2 regions of the Anaerobacillus sp. CMMVII genome follow, and region 2 is predicted to be linked to the other one. Evidence: predicted binding sites of a transcription regulator. Region 2 holds the regulator's gene; the other holds the start of a gene.
The links. The regulator LexA, encoded in region 2, represses DNA repair genes until DNA is damaged. The targets are predictions, from matches to a motif close to CGAACATATGTTCG.

Region 1 (3,430 bases), on a different contig from region 2:
GCACAGGTGGTGGAACAACTGGTACAGGAACTGGATTATTTGGTACAGATTCAGGATTCGGTGCAGGAACCGGACGTGGGACCACAGGAACTGGATTATTCGGTAGAAATACTGATAGAGCAGGTATGACTGGTCATCAAAGAATGGGTGAAAACAGAACAGGATCTGGATTTGGTGCTGCTGGTAACAGAGGTATGACAGGCTTAGGTGCTGAAGCAGGTAGAGGTGGCACAACTGGTCATGGAATTGCAGCTTCGCCAGGATGGCAAGGTGAAACAGGATACCATGGTGGTACACGTGGTATGGATACAGGATTAGGAATGCATGGAAATGCTGGAATGAGAGGTACAGGTCGAGGACAAGCATTCGGTACAGGTGACCGTGGTGCTGGAATTGTTGGTAACCGTCCTGGTTATGTTGACGACAGAGGTATCTTAAGAGAACGTACAGGTAGAGCTGGAATTGGTGGATTAGGCCAAACAGGAAGAACTCATATGAACCAAGGCCAAACTGGTCGAGCAAACATGGGGCAAGGTGGACTAGGCTTTGGACGTGAGGGTGCCAATGGCCGTGCTGGTGATCGTGAAGTTCCAGGAACTGGTATGAGTGAATATGCTTATCCAGATGGGTATGATGCAACAACTGCCCAAGATTATACAACACGATTAGCTGATGTTGAAAATGTAAGAGATTCTCGTGTAATTGTTCATGGGAATAGGGTATTAGTTGGTGTTGATGCTGACCGTCAAAATGCTCAGCGTGTAGAGCAAGACATTCGTCAAAGGCTTAGAGGAACTGCTGGAGATAGGGAAGTCATTGTAATAACGGAAAGAGATCAATATGATCAAATTCGTACTGCAGACGATAGACTTCGTGCAGGTGAAACATTTGAAGAAGTTGGTGCAACCATTAACGATATGTTTCATGATTTTGGAAGAGCTATTCAACGACCGTTCGAACGTTCAAGATAATAAATAAAAATTAAATATGGCAAAAGAGGCTAGATGGCTAGCCTCTTTGTCATTTGTACATAGAAATAGGAGTGTTTGGAATAAAATCACTAAGTTTCAAGTGAAGTTTGTATTAGCGACAATATTAACAGTAAGAGCTTAAAAAATACGCTCGTTTCTAAGAGATTGTTGCTATTAGCTTTTAGGTCGTAACCAAGCGAATGCTTGGTTCTTCACGCTTTGCGTGAAGCTTATTTATTCTCAAAAGACGACCTAAAAGCAACAAAGTTTACAAAAACAGCCTATAAATAAACAGTAAAAATTAGTATAAATGGATAAAAGTCAGTATGTCTGGCGATAATAATGATAGCAATTTATAAAGGCATTTTAACTTTTTTAGTAATTTAAGTAACGGTGGTGGTACTCATGGAAAAAAAACTTCCTATAAAAAAATTAAATTAATAAGTTTTTCTGCACTTTTACTTTTGTTCTCAGTTGCTATAGTATTTGTTCAGTCACAGCAGTCTAATAAATTAGCAACCGCAGTAGATTATCCACTTATGAGAGAAAATATCAATAAACGGGCAATCGAAAATGCAATTCCAGTAGCGAAAACATTTCACGTGATGGATCCAAAAACAGTCAGAGTGATTTTAGCTAGAATATACCTAGATGGTGAGGTAAGTGAAGAAGTTGTTGAGGAAACAATCCTATCAATGGAGGATTTTTGGGCAGAGTACGCTGAATGGGATTTAATTGATCAAGACGAGGCTCAAGTTGTATTTCAACAAAAGATTGACGACATATCTCCTTTATTAAAAATTAATGGCTATTTTGGTATCTCAGAAGAGGGTACTCTAAATATTTATGAAGGTAAACCATCTGAAGAAAAGGTCATACAATCATTTTTTCAAATAAACATGAAGAAGCTAAAGAGTCATCAACAACAAGAGCTAGAAGATGGTATTCCAATTCTTTCTAGAGATCGATATGAAGAAGTGTTAAAAATGTATAAAAAGTATGCAAAGCATGAAATGTAATTTGAAAATATAAGTGATACAAGAGAGTACTCTTGGAAAACAAGCCCTTAGAATTCTAAAGGCTTGTTTTTCTTTAATTATGAAGAATTGATACCTTAACTTGTTTTGGTTGTTCAACAAGACTTTTGTGGTAAAATAAAATAGAAATAAACGTTCGTATAGGAGAGATTTTTTGTGATAGAGTTTGTAAAGGGATACGTAAATTATATAGATACACAGTATGTGGTCATTGATGTAAAAGGAATTGGCTATCAAATTTTTTGTGCAAATCCCTTTATATTCAAGGTAGACTTAGAGGCAGAAATTATAGTTTATACATATCAGTATGTTAGAGAAGATACGATAAAACTTTTTGGTTTCCGCTCAAGAGATGAACGAGCGCTATTTGAAAAATTACTAAATGTTTCTGGTATTGGACCAAAAGGAGCTTTGGCAATTTTAGCGTCAGGCCAGCCACAGCAGGTAGTCAATGCGATAGAGGAAGAAAATGAAGCGTTTTTAACAAAGTTTCCTGGTGTTGGTAAGAAGACTGCACGACAGATGATCTTAGACTTAAAAGGAAAATTAGCTGATTTCATGCCTAGTTTAGTGGGTCCTGTTTATGAGCTCAAGGCAGATCAAAAAGCCAAATACCCTCGAGAATTAGAAGATGCCATTGAGGCTTTACAGGCATTAGGATATGTTGAACGGGAAATTAAAAAAATTGCTCCGAAGCTTGCTGAAGAACAGCTGTCTACAGATCAATATATTAAAAAAGCGTTGCAACTGCTTTTAAAGATATAGAATGAGTTGCGTTCTCAGGAGGTAATAATATGGAAGAAAGAATGGTTTCGGCTGAGGTACAACAAGAGGAAGAAACGCTTGAAAATCAATTACGTCCCCAATTACTTAGCCAATATATCGGACAAGAAAAAGTTAAAAATAACTTAAAAGTATTTATCGAAGCTGCCAAAATCAGGAATGAAGCTCTGGACCATGTCTTGTTATATGGGCCTCCCGGGTTAGGTAAGACCACATTAGCTACTATCATTGCGCATGAAATGAATGTTCAAATTCGAACAACATCAGGGCCTGCTATTGAACGCCCAGGTGATTTAGCCGCAATTTTGACCGCTTTAGAACCTGGTGATGTTTTGTTTATTGATGAAATACATCGACTAAACCGTGTCGTAGAAGAAGTGCTTTATCCTGCGATGGAAGACTTCTGCTTAGATATCGTAATTGGAAAAGGGCCGACCGCCCGTTCAGTTCGATTAGATTTACCACCATTCACATTAGTAGGTGCTACGACAAGGGCGGGTCTTTTATCGTCACCTTTACGTGATCGTTTTGGTGTTTTGTCCCGTTTGGAGTATTATACCAATGATGAATTAATGAATATTGTATTAAGGACAGCAGATGTTTATCAACTTGAAATTGCTGAACAGGCAAGTATTGAAA
Region 2 (3,430 bases):
CTACCACTTTAATTGAATGTAGTTGATTATCAAAAGAGGAGCGAAACGTCTGAATGTATTCTTGACGTAATTGCTGTTGTTCTTTACTTTCTTCGTTTGTAAGACTTGTTTGTTTTGCCTTCTTTGCAAGTTCATTAATACGTTTTATTTTTTCACTAGATAACATTAACTTAACCTCCAAAAGTTGATTAGACCTATTGTAAAATGTACATCAAGGCTCAAACCTTTTCAACTTTTTACTAGTTTGTTCCTAAGTTCTCCTGATTATGACTTTCAGGTATACACAATACTAATTTTTCAGAGATGTAGTTTCAACCGTATCCAGATTGTCTTGAAGGTATTCTTGGTAACGACGGTGGACGGTTGCCTTAGAAACATCATAGCCAAATCCTCTTAAGGTTGCTGCAATTTCTCGGAAGGTTAATTTCATGCTTTTTAATCGTACAATTTCTTCGATCGGCACCTCTTTTTTAGTCCGGCCTCCTAAGTTAGTATTCCCTAAATTCTTGCGAGGATTAAAACCATTCTCAATCGCTTTATTTATGCCTCGCTTTATTTTTAAATTATGTAATTTCCGTTGGTATTCTTCAACAATACTAACAATATTAAGTACTAGCGTGTCAGTTTCTGAGAGTTTTAACTCTCCAGAATCATTTATTGTTTGAATTTGCACTTCATTTTTCAATAATTGATGCACAAGAGCAATTTTCGTATTTCCTCTTCCTAACCGGGTATCATCTTGGATCAATAAAACATCTGCCCTTTTCTCTTTAAAATCATCTAAAAGTTCAAAAATTCCTTCTCTCTCAATCTCATACCCACTAGCTTTTTCCTCAATTATTTTGTATATTTCCAGATCATTTTTCTTTGCTAACATAACTAATTCTTCTTTTTGCCTCAAGATAGAGGAATGCTGTGCTTCCTTATCAGTGCTTACTCGACAATAAATAATTGCTTTCATGTTCATGTGCAGTTGAAACCTCCTTATTTTCTATCTGTGGTAATAGGAGGACTTGCCCTGGATAAATGTTATGGTCTTTAAGATTGTTTTCCGCTTTTACTAAGGATATATAAGCTGGCACTGTCATTCTATCAGAATATTGACTCGAGATAGACCAGAGTGTATCTCCAACATTGACTTCAACTTCTAGTATATGGTCAAATTTCGGTTGCGCAGAAACATGAACCGACATTAACAAGTAGGCAATTAACAACATAAACACTACGATATAGCTCATACCCTGGATCGAATGATTTCTATTTCTATTCATTAAAAACACTCACTTTCGCACATAGGAATATTTGTTCTCCTTTATAATAAACAGAACACTCGTTCTAGTCAAGAATTATTTAGAACTTATGTTTGCATTTTTGATCAGTTTACCTTATAATTTATGGTAAGATAAAGAAAAAATGGGGTGCTACATAATGAACAAGGTATCGAAACGGCAGCAAGAAATATTAGATTATATCAAAGACGAAGTTCGTAAAAAAGGATATCCACCTTCCGTTCGTGAAATTGGTGAAGCAGTAGGTTTGGCTTCTAGTTCAACTGTTCACGGACATTTATCCCGCCTAGAGAAAAAAGGATTTATTCGTAGAGACCCAACTAAACCTAGAGCCATTGAAGTACTAGATTTAAATGGCGGAGAATTTGAACAAATCACACCTAATACGACCTACGTGCCTATTATTGGTAAGGTTACTGCCGGAGAACCAATTACCGCTTTTGAGAATGTAGAAGATTACTTGCCCCTTCCGGAGAAATTTGTTGGTGACGATAAAGTATTTGTCCTTATTATTCAAGGGGATAGTATGATTGAGGCAGGAATTTTCGATAGAGATATGGTTATTGTTAGACAACAACAAACGGCTAATAACGGTGATATCGTTGTAGCAATGACTGAGGAAGACGAAGCAACTGTGAAACGCTTCTTTAAGGAGAAGGATTTTATTAGACTCCAGCCCGAAAACTCAACAATGGAGCCTATTATTCTACAAAACTGCTCAATTCTAGGAAAAGTTATCGGTGTGTTCCGCTCGGTACATTAGAATGTGAGTAAATGAAAAGAACCAATTCTGATTGGTTCTTTTTTTGATTCTCTCAGCGGTCAATTAACTTATGAGTTCAAAAGAAGGATATAAGGCTGCATGATCCTTTCCGAACTTGACCTAAGTTCGGAATGCTTTTCTTTTTTCAGCTTGCTCCCGTCCGAACTTGCTTTAGGTTCGGAATGCTTTTCTATTGATCAGCCTAATCCTCTCTGAACTTCAACCACATTCGTTTACACCATTCAACAGTCGTTAGTATAGTCGTTCTTCATACAGAATTATAAACTACTTGAAAAAGATGATGAGTAATTTTGTACATTCTTAAACGGTCAGAAATGTGCATCGTCAAGCACTAAAAAATACCCCTCAACGCCATTTGGACATTGAGGGGTATTCTATATTTTCATTTGATACTCTTAGTAGTTTGACATATATTGCTCGCGTTCCCATGGATGAACTTGGGTTCTGAACATATCCCATTCAATTTCCTTAGCTTCACAGAAGTGTTCTAAAGCATGCTCTCCAAGAGCGCTTGTAATAATTTCATCAGCTCTTAACTTCTCAAGTGCTTCTTTAAGAGTTGCTGGAAGATCATTAATACCTGCTTCCATACGCTCTTCTTTGTTCATCACATAGATGTTACGGTCTGTTGATGGAGGTGGTGTCATTTTATTTTTAATTCCGTCAAGACCCGCTGCAAGCATAGCAGCCATTGCTAGGTAAGGATTTGCTGCAGGGTCTGGGCTACGTACTTCAATACGAGTACTTAAGCCACGAGATGCCGGAATACGAATTAGCGGACTACGATTACGCATTGACCATGCAACATAGCAAGGTGCTTCATAACCAGGCACTAAACGCTTATATGAATTAACAGTTGGGTTTGTAATAGCTGTAAATGCTTCTGCATGCTCAATGATACCTGCTAAGAATTGCATCGCTGTTTCGCTTAAACCAGTTTCTGTTGATGCATCATAAAAGACATTTTCATTACCTTTAAATAAGGACATGTTACAGTGCATCCCTGATCCATTAACTCCAAATAAAGGTTTCGGCATGAATGTTGCGTGTAAGCCGTGTTTTCTTGCAATTGTTTTAACAACTAACTTAAATGTTTGGATGTTATCACATGTCGTTACCGCGTCAGCGTATTTGAAATCAATTTCGTGTTGTCCTGGTGCTACTTCATGGTGCGAAGCTTCAATTTCAAAGCCCATATCCTCAAGTTCTAGAACGATATCACGTCGGCAGTTTTCGCCTAGGTCTGTAGGTGCAAGGTCAAAGTATCCACCTTTATCGTTTAATTCCAACGTAGGTTCGCCTTTTTCATCAACTTTGAATAAGAAAAACTCAGGCTCAGGTCCGATGTTAAACGAAG

Region 1: the regulator LexA is predicted to act here: its motif matches at 2,134-2,147, upstream of ruvA (Holliday junction branch migration protein RuvA).

The regions. Positions count from the first base shown of each region.
Region 1 is NZ_JACEHK010000015.1:332,107-335,536, forward strand. It holds gene H1D32_RS18920 (YhcN/YlaJ family sporulation lipoprotein) at 1-971, shown strand, start outside; gene H1D32_RS18925 (BofC C-terminal domain-containing protein) at 1,511-1,990, shown strand; gene ruvA (Holliday junction branch migration protein RuvA) at 2,165-2,773, shown strand; partial or broken gene ruvB (Holliday junction branch migration DNA helicase RuvB) at 2,803-3,430, shown strand, end outside.
Region 2 is NZ_JACEHK010000016.1:198,722-202,151, reverse strand. It holds gene H1D32_RS21095 (DUF896 domain-containing protein) at 1-166, opposite strand, end outside; gene H1D32_RS21090 (YneB family resolvase-like protein) at 290-961, opposite strand; gene yneA (cell division suppressor protein YneA) at 927-1,271, opposite strand; gene lexA (transcriptional repressor LexA) at 1,429-2,052, shown strand; gene glnA (type I glutamate--ammonia ligase) at 2,469-3,430, opposite strand, start outside.